One region of the Paenibacillus sp. p3-SID867 genome, then DNA from elsewhere that is predicted to be linked to it. Evidence: riboswitches for the same ligand, from Rfam matches in the RefSeq annotation. Region 1 holds a riboswitch; each other region holds the start of a gene.
What was found. Region 1 has a riboswitch for cyclic di-GMP ahead of M4D81_RS27205 (helix-turn-helix transcriptional regulator). Riboswitches for the same ligand answer to the same signal wherever they lie in the genome.

Region 1 (4,830 bases):
CCTGTCTCTGGCAGCTACACTTTTCTTTTTTAAGAACATTTACGTGTTTATCGGGCTGCTGACAGTCAGCTGTATCGGAACCGGAATGCTTCTTCCTTGCTTGAATACGATGATCACCGGTGCAGTTGAGAAAAGTGAGCGTGGGATGATTACGTCCCTTTACAATAGCTTGCGATTTTTGGGAGTTGCAGCAGGGCCGCCCTTGTTCGGATGGATGATGGATAAATCGGATCAGGTTGTTTTTATAACCGTGTCTTCACTATCTTTGGTTACTCTAGGTTTGGTGTTCTTTTTGATTAAGCCGCCGCGGCAGATCGGATGACCGGACAAATCCCTATGACAAAAGATGGGCACCTGTCAATGGGTATGAGCATATTATGCCAATGTCATTGGATTAAACGACTAAATCAAAAAGAATTGAGGAGATCCTAGAATGAACAGTTCCCTGCGAACAGTTTGGCCCATGGAGATATGTGATCCGAGCGGGCTGCGCGAAAATCCCGAACACGGCAAAAAAGACCACGACACCTACGGGGTCATGGAACGCGGGATGACGATGGTAATTGATAAAGGCCTGGGTAGAAACATGTTCTCAGATGTGATCGAAACAGCCTCGGATTACATCGATTGTGTCAAATTCGGTTTTGGGACGGCTCCGCTGTATAAAACGGAAATGCTGCTATACAAGATCAATCTAGCCAAACAACATGGAATCACGGTCATGCCCGGCGGGACCTTGCTTGAGACAGCCGTGCAGCAAGATGTCGTCCCCGCATTTTTTAATACCGTTTGCCGTCTTGGATTTAACGCGATAGAAGTATCTGACGGCACGATTGAGATGTCTCGAAAAAAACGAACGGAACTCATCCGGGAAGGTAAACAACGCGGACTTCGGGTTTATACGGAGTATGGTAAAAAACAATCCGGTTCCCACATCGACGCCGAAATGCTAGCCTATACAATGGAAGCGGATTTAGACGTAGGCGCCGAGTTTATCATTGTTGAAGCGCGCGAGTCTGGACTAGGCATCGGTATTTACGATAAGCATGGTGAGTGTCAGGAAGAAATGATAAATAATATCATCGACAACGTGTCGGATGCAAGAAAGCTGATTTGGGAGGCACCTCTTAAGCAGCAGCAAGCGATGCTTCTCCGCAAATTTGGATCTCACGTACATTTGGGAAATATCCAACCCACCGAAGTGCTTTCCCTTGAAACGATGCGGCGGGGTCTTCGTCAAGATACGTTTGAACTCGGGGTGAGAGAGAAACAAACCGATGGATTTTGTTACGTAATTTAAACATAGACCAAACCACAAGAGAATGATAAATACTAGAGGGCTGCCTATGGATATCTCCAGAGTCAGCCTATACATATTTTCGTTAAAAAGATCTATCCCGGTATCCCCTCCAGGGAACAAGCATACACTTAAAAAAGCAGGACTAGCTTGTTACTCTAATCTATGAAGGATGATTCCGTGTGAACTTACAGATCATACCCGGGCGGAAGAGCCCCTTTTTCTATCGTCATGCTTCCAAGAAACTTTTCTACATTACCGCCGGCTCCATCATTCAAGGTTTTGCCATGGCCATGTTCTTGTTTCCTCACGCCATTCCTTCGGGGGGAGGAGCTGGAATCGCGGTGCTTCTGAACCATGCGTTTGAGATCCCGATGAGTCTCGGACTGTGGCTCGCTAATTTTATTTTCCTTGCCTTTACAGTCCCTTATCTTGATGGTGTCAGTGCCTTTGGAACCATATTTGTTATAACAGTGACGTCCGTTTCCGTTAATTTCTTCGAGGTGTTTCTAGAACCCCCGTTCGGCAACGTATGGATCGATCTTCTATTCGGCTCGGTTATTCTCGGAACAGGTGTCGCCATCCTCATAAAGCAGAGGGTATCGAATGGGGGAATCGGTTATGTTGCCTTAGCCATTTATAAGTATAAAAGAATCAACCCGGGCACCTCATTGTTCTGGATGAATGGAATCATATTCGCTTTCGCTGCCTATGTGATCGATTGGAAAATTATTATCCTTGCAGTTGTATGCCAGTGGATATCGACCCGGATCATTAACTGGATTCACCAGTTCCCTCCCCCGAAATCGGTCTATCAACCCGCTTGGCGCAAAAAGTGATTCTGTATATGGGTAAGAGTGATTGACAAATATAACAAAAATATGGAAATTTGGGTCGTACGACCTATATTAAATGAAAAACAATGTAAGTTATAGTTTGAATAAGTCATAACATGTTTGGATATTCGACAAATTCATACTCTTCGTACGACAATAGCAAACCCGCTGAAAAGCGGCGACGCAAAGCTACAGGGGCTAATGTGGATCTTCTTCAGACCGCGATGCCAGCCAGCTGCCGAATACGACGGAAGCCTCCGTCCTATTTTGCTATGGTTCATAATGGATGGTTTTTTTATTTTTTGCTGTGAGCTGTCGAATGCAGCAGCGATGAATAGTAGATCGATTTCATTATTTAACGCTTATTCTTACAAGGGAAGAAGGGAAATAATGGGTCAAAGAACACTGGTAGAAGTAAACAATCATTTTCCTAATATCCTCAGTATGACTGAAATAAAACAAAGGTTGATTGAACGGAAAGAAATTCTTTATTTGCTGCAAGAGGAAACCAGGAATATGAACAATTTGCTGTCCATACCTTATTTATTTGTTATAACAGATACGGATGGTGCCGTTATCGATTATTGCGGAACAGGTTCTTTAAGAAGTTTCCTCGAGAGGAATAATATAAAAAATGGGACCTCGTTGGCAATGAAAGACGCAGGAAGCAACGCTATTTCATTATCTATGGAACAACAAGCGCTTTCTGTCGTAATTGGGGCCGAGCATTGTAATCGCGTGTTTTCAGAATTGGCGTGTGTTTGTACTCCCCTTCGAATAAAAAATGTGATCATAGGCTACCTTGGTCTTAGTTTTCATTATTTGCACGAAGTTACATTTGCCATACCGCTCATTGAACACCTGGCCAAGAATATTGAAGAAAAATTACCTCAAAAGGATCCCGTTCTGCAAAGGGAGCTGATCTATTCTCACTTTCACCAATATGAATTAACGAATCGCGAGAAAGAAATAGCCTATGGGTGGCTTGAGAATAAAAATGTCCCTGAAATTGCTGATATTTATGGTATTAGCCAAAGCACGGTTCGTACTTTTATTAAAAAGATCTATGCAAAAACGAGAGTCAACCACAAAGGAGCATTTCTTAAAAAATTTACATAACCGTCATAAAACTTGTCTTAAAATAAAGATTACCCAATTATGGGTATTTTTTTTGTTACCGTCGAAATTTATAATGATAAGTAAGTTATATATACTGATTCGCGTTATCGATAACTGTGGCAACTGTCATCAATCACTTGTTACGACGGGGGTGGGTGAACAAGGTGATTTCTATCGAGAGTGAACTCAAACAAGTATCGAAAAAACTCGAACTTCTCCGAAGAGAACTTGAGCGAGTGGCCAGCAGTTTCGAATTGGTGCATCAAGATGTTGTCGCAATTTCACAGTCGTTGGATAAGCTGATTATTCGTTACATGGAATTAAAAAACCAAGAGGAATATATTAAAAAAAAGTAGATCTTCTTCATATTTGAATCAAGGCACAGAAGATACCTTCTGTGCCTTATGTGTTTCCAGCGTTCAAGAAAAATCGAGAGTCAGTAACCAAGGTGGGTAAAATAACAAATCCTCTTCCGCATAACGAAAGAGATCACAAGCCCAAATTTTGGTCAATGACCATAGAAGATATCTATTTAGGCGGTGAAACAAATGCCATCGCAAATATTATCAAGTGGAAAGAACAAATACGATGTGAATTAAAATAAGAAGATTTATTAAGGCAAGAAGTAAAAAGATGACCTCCGACATTCGGAGGTCATCTTCTGTTCATGGACGGCCTTCATGAATCCATGACCAGCACGCGAAGGGAGGTGCGGCGGAGGATTCGCGAAGCCAGCCAGCAGCCGCTGATGGCGATAACAAGCGCGATCAGAGTCAGCCCAATGACGAGCGGCCATTCCATGATAAGCGGCAGCTTGACAATCCCATAGGCAGAGAGCAGACCGCGCAGCACGGCCGGCAATGCGTAGACGCCGCAAGCGATGCCAGCCAGCGCACCGAGCGCAGCCAGTCCGGCAATGCCGCTTGTCAAGGCACGACGAATGTCGGTTGCGGTCAGGCCGAGCGAGGCATAAATGCCATATGTTTTCGTTTCCTTACGAATATGCAGCCGGCAAGTTGTATAAACAATAAGACAAGTGACAGCCATAAACAGTAGGGCCAGCATACTCATCGGAATGAGCAAAACCGCCGCAGCTTCTTTGAATACGGAATCGAGCAGCACTTCCTGCTTCAGCGCTTGAATGGAAGGGCTGTAACGTTCGTTCAACTGCTGCACAAACGCATCGCTGTCCGTATTGTCCTTTAGTTGAATAAACCCGGCGTCCGGATTCAACTGCTCGACAAGATCCGATGTGACCCTGGCGACGTTCGACATATTGGAAATGGACTGAAAAGTGCCGGTGATCAGCACTGGATGCGGTTCGCCTTCAATGTAGATCGTGAGTACGTCGCCGATGCCTTTATGCAATTTACGGGCAATATTGATTCCGATAGAAATTTCATTAGGGAGTGCAGGATTACGGCCTGCAAGCGAGGCAAATCCGATCTCGTCCATGCTGCCTTCTACGACCGTCAAAGGGAGACTAAATGTCTGTTGAGGCTTGTCATCCACTTCGGCCATGGCGATGACGCCGGTGGCTGATCCGGACCAGTTCAGACTGTGAACCCGAGGGTCGCT
Region 2 (4,830 bases), on a different contig from region 1:
AATCGGTCCGATTCTTTAGTAGGCGGTCAATCATTCGTGCAACACCAACGGCTTGCTGCGCTGCGAGCTGCTGTTGATTGTATAAAAAACTAAGGAGTGATCTTTCATGAATCAAGTGAGTAATGATCAAATTCGTCAAAACGTTCGGAATCGGTATAAAGAAATCGCCTTACAGGACGTAGGGGCGGGGTCCTGTTGTACGCCAGCGCCATCCAATGATTGCTGTAGTTCGGCCGCGGATGTTTCCGCTAAAATGGGCTACTCGTCAGAAGAATTAACAGCCGTTCCGGATGGGGCGAACCTTGGCCTCGGCTGTGGCAATCCTCAAGCTATTGCCGCTTTGCAACCGGGAGAAGTCGTGCTGGACCTGGGCAGCGGCGGCGGGTTTGATTGCTTTCTTGCCTCCCGTCAGGTGGGCGCTTCCGGCCGCGTCATTGGTGTAGATATGACACCGGAAATGGTCAGCCGCGCCCGCGAAAATGCCAGCAAAAGCGGATTTACCAATACGGAATTTCGGCTGGGCGAGATCGAGCATCTGCCGGTTCAGGACCACTCGGTGGACGTAATTATTTCAAACTGTGTCATTAATCTGTCCCCATCAAAGCAGCAGGTTTTTGATGAGGCGTTCCGTGTGCTGCGTAACGGCGGCAGGCTGGCCATATCGGATGTCGTGGCAACAGCCGATTTTCCGGATGAAATCAAGCAGGATATCGACCGTATCTATTCAGGGTGCATTTCAGGAGCTTCTTCCATCGGCGAACTGGAGGCCATGCTTGCACAAAGCGGTTTTACCCAAATTGAGATCGAACCTAAAGACGAATCCCGGACGTTCATCAAGGATTGGATTCCTGGCGCAAATGTCGAACAATACCTGGTGTCCGCCGCGATACGTGCCATCAAGCCTTGAGCCATGACGGGCCGAGCTGTTGCAGCTCGTGTTGGGCTGAACATGTTACGGCATTAAATAATAAGGCGCTGCCGGTTAGCTGGCAGCGCCTTCGCCTTGTACGCCCAGCATGGGCGTCATCTCTAGGGTGAAAGTCCCGAATGGGGGCTGGCAAGCGCCTACCATTAGCCAAGGGCAAGGGTGTCCGCCGCGAGGCGGAATCTGAAGGAAGCCGGAGGCAAAAGCACGGCTCGAGGTACACGAATCCAATTTGAGGCGGTTGCAGCCGGATGAGTCACCATACCATGACGAAATCCTAAGCTGCCAAAGGCTGTAGCCGTAAACTTGGGCGAGTACGGGCGGAAAGATGGCGTTCTTATCTGGGGAGGCCTGCGGGATACGCGAAGTAACTTCGTAACCGCGGCTGAAAAGCCGCGCTGAACCCGCAGGAGTCAGCAGAAGCCATAGTACGCGTGTTGTTGCAACAACACACGGAAGGGCTGAACTTAAAGGAGAGAAGAAACCGATGCGTTCGCGCGAAGAGCAACGACAGCAGAATATCCCGCAAGGGAGCTCGCGGCAAAGAGAAACGGTGAAACCGCCAGGGTATGCCGGAGCGCCGAGTTCTTCGTCGGCACAAATCGACCATACTTCTCGCGAAGGACAATACGACTTGCTGGAGCGGATGCTCGAAGAGAGCAATCTTCGAGACGCCTATAAGCGTGTGAAACAAAACGGAGGAGCGCCTGGCATAGACCAAGTGACGGTAGCAGAGCTACAAGCGCACTTGTGGGAACGCTGGGAAACCGTAAAGTGGGAACTCCAAGCGGGTACGTATAGACCGATGCCAGTCAAACGGGTGGAAATCCCCAAACCCGGAGGCGGGGTGCGGCTGTTAGGTATCCCAACCGTGATGGATCGCTTTATTCAGCAAGCCCTCATGCAAGTGATGACGCCGATCTTCGATCTGCAATTCTCGCCGAACAGTTTCGGATTCCGTCCAAGGAAACGAGCACATGACGCAGTGAAACAGGCGCGGACCTACATCCAAGAAGGATGTCGCTGGGTCGTGGACATGGACTTGGAGAAGTTCTTTGACCGCGTAAATCACGACATCCTCATGGCAAGAGTAGCTAGGAAAGTTTCGGACAAGCGAGTCCTGAAGCTTATTCGAGCTTATCTAAACGCGGGAGTCATGGTCGACGGGATGAGGCAAGAGACGCTGGAAGGAACGCCGCAAGGCGGACCGCTCAGCCCGCTCTTAGCAAACATTCTGTTAGACGATTTGGACAAAGAACTGACGGGAAGAGGACTGAAGTTTGTGCGCTATGCGGACGATTGCAACATCTTCGTCGGAAGCAAACGCGCAGGCGAGCGCGTGATGGAATCGGTTGTCCGTTTTGTGGAGGGGAAGCTTAGACTAAAAGTGAATCGGGACAAAAGCGCAGTAGACCGCCCTTGGAAGCGCAAATTCCTTGGATTCAGTTTTCTGACCAACAAAAGCGCGACAATTCGAATCGCACCGAAGAAAGTGGAACAACTGAAAGAGCGCGTAAGAGGGATAACCTCGCGAACGCGGGGTATCTCAATGGAAAGCCGGTTGAAAGAACTAAACCGCTATCTGATGGGATGGATTGGCTACTTCCGCTTGGCATCCGCGAAGATGCACTGCGAACGCCTAGACGAATGGATTCGGCGTAGGTTGCGGATGTGTCTATGGAAACAATGGAAGCTACCCAAAACCCGACTTCGAAATTTACGCGCCTTAGGTGTGCCTGAATGGGCGGCAAGGATGATGGCAAACTCCCGGCGAGGATGCTGGGAGATGTCCCGAAATATAAATAACGCCCTTAACCGTTACTATTGGAACGACCAAGGGCTGTTAAGTCTAACTTCTCGATATCTTGAAATTCGTTAACCTTTAGGAACCGCCGTATGCGGACCCGCATGTACGGTGGTGTGAGAGGTCAGGGGCTTGCCGCCCCTATCTACTCGATTGCTTAGCGTATATTTTCGTTAAAATGTTGGCAAGAAGAGGGTTGCGCTATGTTCGAACATACGTTACTAAGGTGTGACACCAAGCAAACTTTTTGGCATCTATTGAAATATGGTAAAATAAATCAATACAAATATGTCGAATAGACTAGGAAAAAAGGCAAACCTGATCGAAAGACAGGGACGCAAAGCCACGGGTCTTCTGCACTAGTGCAATGATCGCCGGGTTACCCTCTCAAACCACACCAAGATGACAAGTAGGCACGCCAGTGAGAGGGCGTGTCTTTTTGTCATTTGAAAATAAAAAGAGGTGATCGATTATGAACAAACAAACAAGCTTTTCTGTAGAGATAAAAGATATGATCCGTAGGAACAGGAGTATCAAAGTATTACTGGCGGATGGTGACCTAGCTTGGCAACAGCGACTCGCTATGTTGCTTGAATCCGAGCCAGATATTTATTTATCTAACATCGTTTCGACAAAAGAGGAAGCGATTCGAGCGAGTGTACAATTAGACGTAGACGTAATGATCTTGGAAATGATTTTGAATTCGCCCAAACGAGACGGGCTGGACGCCGCAGCCGAGATTCTCAGAAATAAAGAGTTACCGATTATTGTCCTTTCTTCGATACATGATCCGGAAGTCATGGTCGATGCGGTTGTTGCCGGAGCGGTCAATTATATTACAAAGTCCAACTATATGGACATACCGGTTGCGATCAGAGAAGCTCACCGACGTCAGTCCTCTCTCCATGCGGATGTCGCGACGATAATCCGTAATGAGATCGAGCTTATAAAGCGAAAAGAATTGCATTGCATGCTCACACCTACGGAAAAAGAAATTTTGCAGCTCATAGGCTTGGGCTATCGACAGACAATTATCAGAGAATTACTTGGCATTACTTCGAACACCCTAAAATCGCACGTTCGTCATATCACTCGTAAATTCGACACCCGATCCATTCGAGAAGCTGCTGAGAAGGCGAAACGAAGAGGTCTGTATGATCAGCACTATGCTACGTGATTTAATGGGACTGAAATTGAAACAAGCTTTGGGAAAATTCGGGGATTTTCGACAAAATCATCATGGCAGAGGGTGACAAAAAGATCACCCTCCCCATTCGAACTAATAATAGGTAAAATGAAGGGGTGATCTAAGGAAAAATAGGAATATTATCCCTTACCAAAGGAGGTGGAGAGAAAAAAGATGAATGCTGGAGATTGTTGTCGTGAATCGGAGTCTGAAGTAAATCAAAATGGGACAGGCTCTCGTAAAATGAAGAGGATGGTGCCTTTAACTTACGTAATTATGCGGCTGTCCCCAATATAACAATGAAGGGATGATCGTCATGTATCAATTAGAAACGGAGCGTGAATTATGTTTATTAACATGGATTGATTTGCACTTCATTCAGCAGTTTTGCGGAAGGAGAGTTGTAGTATTTCTTGGAATTGGGGAGGGTGTCTGATGAATCTTACTCAACAGTCCATCCCCTATGAAAAAGTGGAAGCATGGCTTATGTCCTATAGTGATTGGAAAGCAAGGTTGGAATATGCGCAGGCAGAGCTTAAGCATATTCCGGGATTAACGAGGGCTCTGCATGAATGGGTGAATCATGGCAATGGAAGAAAACAAGAACCATTGTTGCGTACGGTCATTCATCGGATAGAGATCACTGAACATGAAATCCCGTTGCTATTATCGAGAATCGGATTGATCGATTACGCTTTCTCGGCTCTCACCACAGAGGAAATTTTGTTCGTTCGTCTACGATATTTGGATAAACTGGCGCTTTCGGTCATTATAGATCGCATTGCACTTTCCCGCCGCGCGTTCTTTTATCATCGGAAGCGAATTCTGCATAAAGTATATCGAAAAATCAAAGATCGGGCGGTCCTGTTGGAACTGGATTCCTTTGGAGAAGACTGATCATATCATTACTTCAGA
Region 3 (4,830 bases), on a different contig from region 1:
CGGCTCGCTGGGCGTGGATGTCAAAGGAGCAGGCGTCGCTTTTGGTTATGTTCAGCTGGATCAGGCAAAGTATCCGGGTTGGACCTTGGTCGGATTGGCCGGAAATAGCGGCAGGGCATTTTATTACAATCTGGAAACCGGTTTGATTGAGACGCCGGAGCTTCCGTTTCCGGCACAGTTTGTGGAATTGTTTAATATCGGGAAGAGCACAGACGGGCAGATGCTGTCTTCGGGCTTCATTTCAGGCGGGGGAATGGGAATTTACTCGCCGACCCGTAACGAGACCAAGCATTATCCTCAAATCGGCCAAGTCGAAGGATTCGGCTCATTGAACGGAAAGATGTATCTCGGCGTTTATCCTAGAGCGACCATCTTTGAATACGATCCAGCCAAACCATGGAACCGAACGGACCCATCAGAACCGAATAATCCGCTGCGGCTTGGTCAGCTGGGTTCGGAGCAAGACCGGCCCGTAGCCATGCTCGGGGTCGAGGAAGAAAACCTGTTATATATCGGCTCCTATCCAATCGCAGGCAAAACAGGCGGGGCTCTTACCGTCTACAATCCCGTTACCGGAAAGTTTGATGTGAAGCGCGACATTATATCCGGCCATTCGATCAATTCGTTGCTTTACAAGAATGGAAAGCTGTTTATGGCCACCGGAGCAATGACCGGCGGAGAGGGGAAGCTTGCCATTTACGATACGGCTTCAGGCCGAGTAGAGCTGGAACAGGTACCTGTTCCGGGCAAAAAAGCAGTAACCTCTTTGATATGGGGCCCGGACGGTAACATATGGGGAATGGCGCTGGGGGCTCTGTTCATCTATGATACGGAACGCCAAAAGATTATTTACAGCGAGGATATGTTTCCTACAGCAGATTATGCACACAGCAATCCTCGCTTGACCGTTGGAACCGACGGCAATGTGTACGGTACCATTTATACGGGATATGTTGCTGACCACACGTACACGAGCAAGATGTTTAAGATTGACACAGCAAGCAAGTCGCTGTCCATCTTGTTGGAGAGCAATGCGGAAAAGCTTGCGCAGGACGACTTTGGCAACTTCTATTTCAAATACGGCAGCGAGCTGATGAAGTATAGCGACCCGAATCTGGTCATGCCGCTAGACAAAGTACAGCTCGAGGCTGAATCGCTCCAGCTTCACCCGGGGGATGAAGTCGATTATTCTTACGAAGTCTTCCTTGAGAGAGGAAGAACGACTAAGGAGTTATCCGGCGCTCACATTGAGTATTTGAGCAGTCGTCCGGATAAGGCGGAGATCGACCCAAAAGGAAAGATTATCGCCAAGCATCCGGGGCAAGCCGAATTGTCGATTCGAATTACATTGAACGGGATAACGGTTGAATCCAATAAAATCAAGGTAAAAATAACCGGCCCTTTTTAAAACTGTTCATGACATATAGCAATATGAGGCCGTTGTCCTGGACAACGGCTCTTTATTTTATTGTCCAGTGATCCATTAGACCGGGAACTTAAGAATGGAATTACCAAGTGAGTTGAACTTATGAAAGTTTTCTGATCGGAAGCGAGATGTCATGACCAGTTATAAACGGTATTTTAGTCCCGGATGACAAGAGACAAAAGTTATTGAATCTAATGATTTCCGTTGTCGTAATTAGGGCAACGGATATAGGGGTGAATTTGTAAAATAGAACTATTGACTTAATCAGCCATCATCTAATGTCCAGGTAATAACAGAAAAACGTATCCTGTCTAATGAACAAAATAGCTTTAATACATAGTTAAGTGAAGTGGAGTGAAGTCGGGGAATAGCAAAAATTAGTAAAGATTAACTATTGCGACCTAGTGTCTCATGAGGGTTATCAATATCATCAAAACCATTCTTGAAAGACAATATTGAACAAAAGACCTATCGATTTTCATTTGGAAACAAGATACAGTAAATGTAAATCGAATACATAATATAATCATGGTTTACAATTTAAATACTATTTTTGTACGACAATAGCAAACCCACCGAAAGGTGGCGACGCAAAGCTATAGGGGCTAATGCGGGATCTACTGCGACCGCAATGCCAGCCAGTTGCCGAATACAACGGGAAACCTCCGTTTTATTCATTATTTTGAATTGAAGAAAGGGGTTTTTTTGACGTTCCATAAAACAACGATGGCTTCGCTATAAAAAAACTAGTTTGGGGTTGAAGGGGGACACTGCTTCATCGCAGAATGCGAAGAGGATTTTTCTGTTCGTTAACAATCAGACATTAATGAATCGATAGTCCGGGAGGTTGATGGTCATGGAACAAACGACATATGAAGTATCAATTGACGAAATGCCGCGGGGGGGATGGGCCAACGATGAAGGAAACCGGGTTAGTTTTTCCCTTGATTTTGCAACGACCCGAAAACTCCATGAACTTGCGTTCAATTTCGGAATAACTGTGGATATGGCACTTATGGCTTGTTATGCGATCCTACTTGCCAAATATACCGGCGAGGATGATCCTGTAATCGGGTATCTGTTGGAAAGACAGATGTTTCCTATACGTTACTCTCCTACTGTACATAAGCCATTAGGTAAGTTTCTGATAGAAGTCAAGCATGCCACGATGCAAGCACTCGAAGATCGGAATATGCGAAAGAATTTGAGCGGTAACCCGTTCATCAAAGCGGCGTTTACTTGGCAAAACGCCAATGCCACTCCTTATGAATCCGATCAGTTGGGGACGTTTGAGCTTGCTTTGACGGCTTTTAAGAAGGAATTTATCATGATACACCTTGAATATTCGACCCGCTCGTACAGAAAAGAAACGATCGAGCAAATGAGCGGCCACTTGAGCCGAATTGTGCATGAAGTCGTTGATTTCCCCGAGAAGGTGATTGCCGACATACGCATGATGTCAGAAGAAGAGGAGAGAAAGATTCAGGCTTTCAGCGGAACTAAGAGGGACTTTCCTTCCAGCCAAACGGTCCATTACTTGTTTGAGGAACAAGTCCGCTTAACCCCCGATCGCCCGGCGATCATGACCGAGGACCATCAGATGTCCTATCGGGAATTGGACGATCACGCGAATCAGCTTGCAAAAGCACTGCAGGATCACGGCGTTAAGCCGGAGAGCGTCGTTGGCATTGTCGCGGATCGGTCTGTCAGTATGATTGTCGGGCTTACAGCCATATTGAAAGCTGGCGGCGCTTATATGCCCATCGAAGCCGATTCTCCGTGCGAAAGAATCGAATATATGCTCGAGGACAGTCGGGCGGGATTTTTGCTGGCCCCTTCCAGTTGGAAGCCTGACATTGCATTTGAAGGAAAAGTAATTTATTGGGACAACGCGAAGCTAAGCCTTGACAGCTGTTCCCATACGATATCTGCAGTAACCTCGCAAAGTCTTGCGTATATCATCTATACTTCCGGATCAACGGGGACACCAAAAGGGATCATGGTTGAACATCGCAACATCGTAAGATTGGTCAAGAATACCAATTATTTCAACTTTTCCAAGGAGCATCGAATTTTGCAAACCGGTACAATAACATTCGATGCGTCGACCTTTGAAATTTGGGGATCCCTTTTGAACGGATCTACCTTGTATTTGATGAAGGACACGGACCTGTTTGACCTTTATAAATTGAAGGAAACCATCATCGGTCACCGCATTACGGCTTGGTTCCTGACAACGGCTCAGTTCCATAATCTGGCCGAACAGGATCCAGACGTCTTTCGTACGTTAGACACCTTGCTAGTCGGCGGAGAAGCGTTATCGCCAAAGCACGTAAATGCCGTAAGGAAGAGGTGCCCCGATCTGCGGATGATCAATATGTACGGTCCGGCGGAAAACACGACGTTCTCCACTTACTTCCCGATCGAACGTGATTTCGAATCGACCATTCCAATTGGCAGACCAATATGCAATTCCTCCGCTTATATTCTTGATAAACAGTTGAAGCTTCAGCCGATCGGAGTAGTAGGAGAGCTTTGCGTCGGAGGAGACGGTATCGCGCGGGGGTATGTGAATCAGCTGGAATTGACAGAAGCCAAGTTTGTGGAACATCCGCTCCTCGGGGAAAGGTTATATCGAACGGGGGATTTTGCCATGTGGTTGCCGGATGGCAATATCGAAATGATCGGGCGAATCGACGATCAAGTGAAGATCCGAGGGTATCGAGTGGAACCGGGAGAAATCGAGACTCGGCTATTGGAACACAACGGAATCTCGAAAGCCGCGGTAGCCGTCAAAGCCGACGGAAGTGGAAATCCGATAATATGCGCGTATTTTGTTGCGAAACAGGTGTTGTCCGAAACGGAAGTCAAGGCGTATTTAGCCCGGAATTTGCCTGAATATTTCCTGCCCTCTCTTGTGGTGCAGATGGAAAGTTTGCCGCTTACCCCTAATGGGAAAGTCGATAAAAAAGCTCTGCCGGACCCTGATTTTCTTCGTCCGATGCTCGTCAACTGAGACGAAGCGCTTAACGAAACCCAGCAAATACTTAATAAGATCTGGCTAGATAAGGATACCAAGCAAATCGTGACCGCATTTGACCCAATCTATCGATTTTTATCGTCCAGTCATCACCAATGATGAATGGGAGCACACTAACTTGGGCAGGGGAGCAAGGAAGGAAAAAAGTGAACAAAACAGATAAAGAGAAGTCAAAGCTAAAGTATGATGACGGCAAGCAGTCACCCTAAAACAAAGGTTGACTGCTTTTTCTTTTGTGAGGAGTGTAAACTTGCTGTTCCATCCGCCACTGTCGGATTATCATCAAAATTATTCTAAAGTTACTTCAACCGACAGGGGATTGCCCTCCGTTGTATAATTCATTAATACCAAGAGCATGTCCACA
Region 4 (4,830 bases), on a different contig from region 1:
CTGTAAACCTGGCGGTTTTAGGCCTATAATGAAACTTGGTCCTGCTAATATTGAAGAAGAATCGGCTAAACACATGGGGCTGTCCCTCAGGGTACAATACCCCGTGGCACAGCCTCTTTTCTCATGTCATCATTTAAGGCTTCAGTACGAATTTAATGCATTCGTCCGCATGATTGTAAAAGGTGTTATACGCGTTATGCGCCTGATCGAGCGGCACTTTATGCGTGATGATCTCCGTCGGATCGAACTCGCCTGCCATAATTTTTTGATACAGCATCGGCATGTAATGGATCACGGGCGCCTGTCCCATGGTTAGCTTCACGTTTCGTTCCCAAATGTTTCCGAACATGAACTGGTAGTATTTAGAACCGTATACTCCCGTAATCTGAATCGTGCCGAATTTCCGCACCGCATTCATCGCGATGTTGATCGGGCTAAGTGTTCCGCCAACCAGCTTGGCCTTTTGCTCTTCCTCCTCCAATGGCGTCTTCTTGCCGTCCATTCCGACGCAATCGATGACGACATCCGCGCCCCCGCCCGTTATTTCTTTTATATGCAGCCCCATGTCTTTGAAATCTTCAAAGTTGAAGGTTTCGACGTTATTCATTTTTTTGGCATGGTTCAGCCGGTACGGGAGATTGTCGATCGCGATGACCCGTTTGGCCCCTTTCATCCAAGCGAATATTTGCGCCATCAAGCCGACGGGGCCGCAGCCGAGCACCACAACCGTATCCCCCTGCTTCACGCCGCCGTTGTCCACGCTCCAATAGGCCGTCGGCAGCACGTCGGACAGGAACAGGAGCTTCTCATCCTCCAATTCGCATGACTCCGGAATAACGAAGGGCATGAAATTGCCGTATGGCACGTAAAGCAATTCGGCTTGTCCGCCCCAATAATTCCCATACCGTTCGGTAAACCCAAAGTAAGCTCCCGTATCCACTTGGGGATTGGGGTTGGAGTTGTCGCATTGGCTCTCCATTTCATGCTGGCAGTAATGACAGCTGCCGCACGAGATATTGAACGGGAGCACGACCCGGTCCCCTTTCTTGACCTTTGTCACCTCAGGGCCTACTTCTTCGACGATGCCCATCGGTTCATGGCCGATCACGTATCCGGTTTGGGCTTGAATCGCCCCCTGGTATATATGGAGATCAGAACCGCATATGGCGGTCGAGGTGATCCTGACGATAATCCCGTCTTTTTTCTGAATCGTCGGATCCGCGACCTGCGTCACTTGCATGTTCTTCATGCCATGGAATGTTACAGCCTTCATAATCGCCCTCCTGTTATGACATGCCTTGAATTTGCATGCATGCTTCTATTATGAAATTGGAGAGAGGATTATACATTCGATATACGGTAAATTCGACAGTCGCGGAGCGCCTAAGAACAAGAAAGGAGACGGAGGACGGAAAGATTCACGTGAAAGTAAATTCAACACTAAGGGTATTTGTAAGGTTATCAAAGAACAAAACCTCACTAAATAAATCCTTGTGCTCACAGTTAATAAAACTATCTAAATACCCTTTGTTAACAACTTGACCACACTACCTCTTTATTCTGGATTATCGCGCATTGCTTGTACTAAATCTAATGTCCATTCATTACTAACAGCAAGCAATGAAGAATGTGCAGGTACGGTGCACGGCCTTCCCGTCGGAACTTTGGTCCTGTAGCAAATTCACGCGCGACTATATAAAATTGTCTTCCCAAATCCTCAAAGACATTCTCGCGAACCAGATCAAAACTTACTTCGAAGCTGCACCTAGTTCTTCTATGGCTTTAACAATACTTGTAGGTTACCAACCCAAATTTCGCAGAGCGAAATTCGTCTTGAAGTCATGTCGTTGCAGGCTTCCAAGGCGATCAGATACTGGGCTTGTTAATAGAAAAACACCGCTTCGTTTGCTAAGTGAAAGTTTTGAGCAATCACTTTAACCGAAGAGGTGGTGTCTACCTAATGATATCCCATCCATCCGAATTGATTCAAATGCCTAACGAACTAAAGCCAGCGTTCCAAGAATTGAAAGTCATGCAGCATTTGCAACAAGCTGGATTCCGTAAACGTTTTGGCTTTAGCTGCGCCCGGCTGTTCCAACTCGTCTTCGTTTTGTTATTTCATCAGAAAAACTGGTTTCGCCTGCTTGAAAGCCGCAAGGACGATTCGAAGGCCGGCAAAGCTGCGGTTTATTGCTTTCTCAATCATGCCGGCTTTGCATGGCGTCGTTTTCTGACTTCGCTTAGCGTGGCCACCATGAAAAAGGTGGAAAAGGTGGATGCGCTGACTTCTGCGGATCGGGATACCGTCTTCATCGTCGACGATTTGATGTTCGAAAAGTTAACCTATGTGCTAATGTTGTCGCGAGGGATAGCACGGTAATCCCGTGCTAAAGCGCTTCATTTGTCCGAAAGCTCATTGGAAACCCTAATCAACTTGGTATCTTCGCAAAGTCAATATTCATGGACAAAGAGAATATTGCAGAAGATTGTCGAACCATGGCATAATGTGGTTGAAGATTAACAATTGAAATGGCAAACCCATTGAAAGATGGGGACGCAAAGCCATGGGCCTAATACGCATGTTCGTTATGGTTGCCAGGTTGCCGTGTGTTGCGTTTTTTTCGTTGTCTCTAGTCTGTTTGTTGGGGATTAGAGTGGCGAGAACAGCGATAGTCCCCCGTAATTCGATAAATTCATCCTCGATACCACAGGTACTTTGTCGTCTCATCAACAACACGAGTAGGGGGAGGTAACAATGGGGATTCAACAATTAGAGAAAGATTTAAGAGAAGCACTGGAACGTCAAGAGTTCCAACTGTACTATCAGCCAAAATTGGATTTGGCTTCGGGGAAAATCACAGGCGTTGAAGCATTGATCCGATGGGAGCATCCAGAACAAGGACTTCTTACTCCAACACAGTTTATTCCACTCGCAGAAGAGACTAATCTGATTTCCCCCATCGGTGAATGGGTGTTGCGAACCGCTTGTACTCAGAGCAAGGCATGGCAGGATGCAGGTGCCCCAACACTTATAATGGCAGTCAACCTCTCTGTACGTCAATTTTATCAACCTGATTTTGTGGAAAGTGTGGAAAATATTTTGCATGAGACAGGGCTTGTTCCATCGTATCTGGAGCTTGAAATTACGGAATACATGACGATGGAAATTGTCCGAATTGTTCCAATTCTAAGACAATTAAAAAATCTCGGTATAAAAATCAGTTTGGATGACTTCGGGATAGGGTATAGTTCCCTGTATAACTTCAAAGAATTGCCGATTGACATTATAAAAATTGATCAATGTTTTGTGAATAACTGCCTGGTGAACATGAAGGATGCAACGATTGTCAAGGCAATTATTGCTCTGGGGCATGAATTAAATGTGGAGGTCGTTGCTGAAGGAATCGAATCGAAAGAGCAATTGATATTTCTCCAACAAAACCTCTGCGATTTAGGGCAAGGTTATTTGTTTAGCAAACCTTTGCCGCCATCGGAATTTCTGGTGGCATTCCATCAAATAGAGAAGATTTTTAGTAGAGATGGAATACCTTCAGCATTATTCAGAGAAAAATGGTTACAAGAAGCTTTGCACAAAACAAAGCAGGAATTAGCAGTTACGTTGAGATACCAGCAAGGTATGACTTTTAAGTTGACTCGGCATGATGGAAAATTTATTCATACTTTGTGTGATGGTGAATTGTTATATCGCATGGGTCTAACACCCGAACAAGTCGTAGGAAAGGAGCCTCATGAATTCCTCCCGCTCAATGATGCTGAACGGAAGTCTCAATATTACGAAAGAGCTTGGGGTGGAGAGGAGAACGTCACTTATGAAGGTCAATACAACGGAATTTGGTATTTGGCTTCCTTACGCCCTATCCATAGAGGGAGACAAGTAGCAGAGGTAATCGGCTCGGCTGTCGATATAAGTGATCGTATCAAAAAAGAAAGGGAAGCGTCTCTTCTCACACAATACCTCGTGGAGCAAGAGTCAAAATACCGATTGATTGGGGAGAATTCACAAGACCTGATTGCCATCTTGGATACTAATGGTGTATTACAGTACGCTTCGCCATCCCACATTCGGATGTTCGGGGGGGAAGCTTCCCAATTTGAAGGAAACTACCCTTTCTCTATGGTACACCCCGATGATCTTGCACTCATCAGAGAACGTTGGGATGAAATGATATCCACCAAGACTTCGGTACGTCTTGAGTGGCGATTCGTTAAAGTGGACGAGACCTGCATTTGGCTCGAAGGCATAGGGACTCCCATTCTAACGTCCGATGGTAAGATTGATAGCATCTTAGTAACTGGTCGGGAGATTACAGAACGCAAGATACAGGAATGGAAACTCCGTGAGAGCGAACAACGGTATCGTGATATCTCTGAACGTCTCGCTGAGAGAGAAGAAAAGTATCGTTTTATTGCCGAAAATACCCAGGATTTAGTCGGTGTCGTGGATATGGAAGGTATAGTTCTATACGCCTCGCCGTCCCATGAATTGGTCTTGGGGTTTTCGTCCAGCGAATTTGAAGGAAATTCTGCTTTTTATTTCGTTCATCCTGACGATCTTGCGTATGTTAAGAAGCAATTCAATGACATGGTTACATTAAAATCAACGTTCGATTTTGAGTGGAGGTGTAAAAAAGCAGATGGCAGTTGGGTATATATCGAGACCAGGGGCACTCCTATATTTGATGAAAATCGCAAAGTAGTGCAATGCGTGTACGCGTCTCGTGATATTTCGGAACGAAAGAAGGCAGAAGAACTCCTTCTACGAACTGAAAAGCTATTGATAGTAGGTCAAATGGCTGCAGGGGTTGCACA

Region 2: another riboswitch for cyclic di-GMP. It lies ahead of M4D81_RS18125 (response regulator transcription factor); the one in region 1 lies ahead of M4D81_RS27205 (helix-turn-helix transcriptional regulator).
Region 3: another riboswitch for cyclic di-GMP. It lies ahead of M4D81_RS19545 (non-ribosomal peptide synthetase); the one in region 1 lies ahead of M4D81_RS27205 (helix-turn-helix transcriptional regulator).
Region 4: another riboswitch for cyclic di-GMP. It lies ahead of M4D81_RS18175 (EAL domain-containing protein); the one in region 1 lies ahead of M4D81_RS27205 (helix-turn-helix transcriptional regulator).

What each region holds. Positions count from the first base shown of each region.
Region 1 covers NZ_JAMBDM010000017.1:44,645-49,474, forward strand. Annotated here, with positions in the region: gene M4D81_RS27190 (MFS transporter) at 1-322, shown strand, start outside; gene comA (phosphosulfolactate synthase) at 434-1,300, shown strand; gene M4D81_RS27200 (YitT family protein) at 1,480-2,136, shown strand; cyclic di-GMP riboswitch class I at 2,282-2,376, shown strand; gene M4D81_RS27205 (helix-turn-helix transcriptional regulator) at 2,524-3,252, shown strand; gene M4D81_RS27210 (Spo0E family sporulation regulatory protein-aspartic acid phosphatase) at 3,417-3,608, shown strand; gene M4D81_RS27215 (ABC transporter permease) at 3,931-4,830, opposite strand, start outside.
Region 2 covers NZ_JAMBDM010000008.1:245,537-250,366, forward strand. Annotated here, with positions in the region: gene M4D81_RS18115 (arsenite methyltransferase) at 107-907, shown strand; gene ltrA (group II intron reverse transcriptase/maturase) at 1,413-2,804, shown strand; cyclic di-GMP riboswitch class I at 3,031-3,116, shown strand; gene M4D81_RS18125 (response regulator transcription factor) at 3,202-3,906, shown strand; gene M4D81_RS18130 (hypothetical protein) at 4,351-4,812, shown strand.
Region 3 covers NZ_JAMBDM010000009.1:170,534-175,363, reverse strand. Annotated here, with positions in the region: gene M4D81_RS19550 (NHL repeat-containing protein) at 1-1,408, shown strand, start outside; cyclic di-GMP riboswitch class I at 1,982-2,076, shown strand; gene M4D81_RS19545 (non-ribosomal peptide synthetase) at 2,283-4,442, shown strand.
Region 4 covers NZ_JAMBDM010000008.1:257,529-262,358, forward strand. Annotated here, with positions in the region: gene M4D81_RS18160 (hypothetical protein) at 1-29, shown strand, start outside; gene M4D81_RS18165 (zinc-dependent alcohol dehydrogenase) at 134-1,273, opposite strand; partial or broken gene M4D81_RS18170 (IS4 family transposase) at 1,961-2,338, shown strand; cyclic di-GMP riboswitch class I at 2,522-2,608, shown strand; gene M4D81_RS18175 (EAL domain-containing protein) at 2,756-4,830, shown strand, end outside.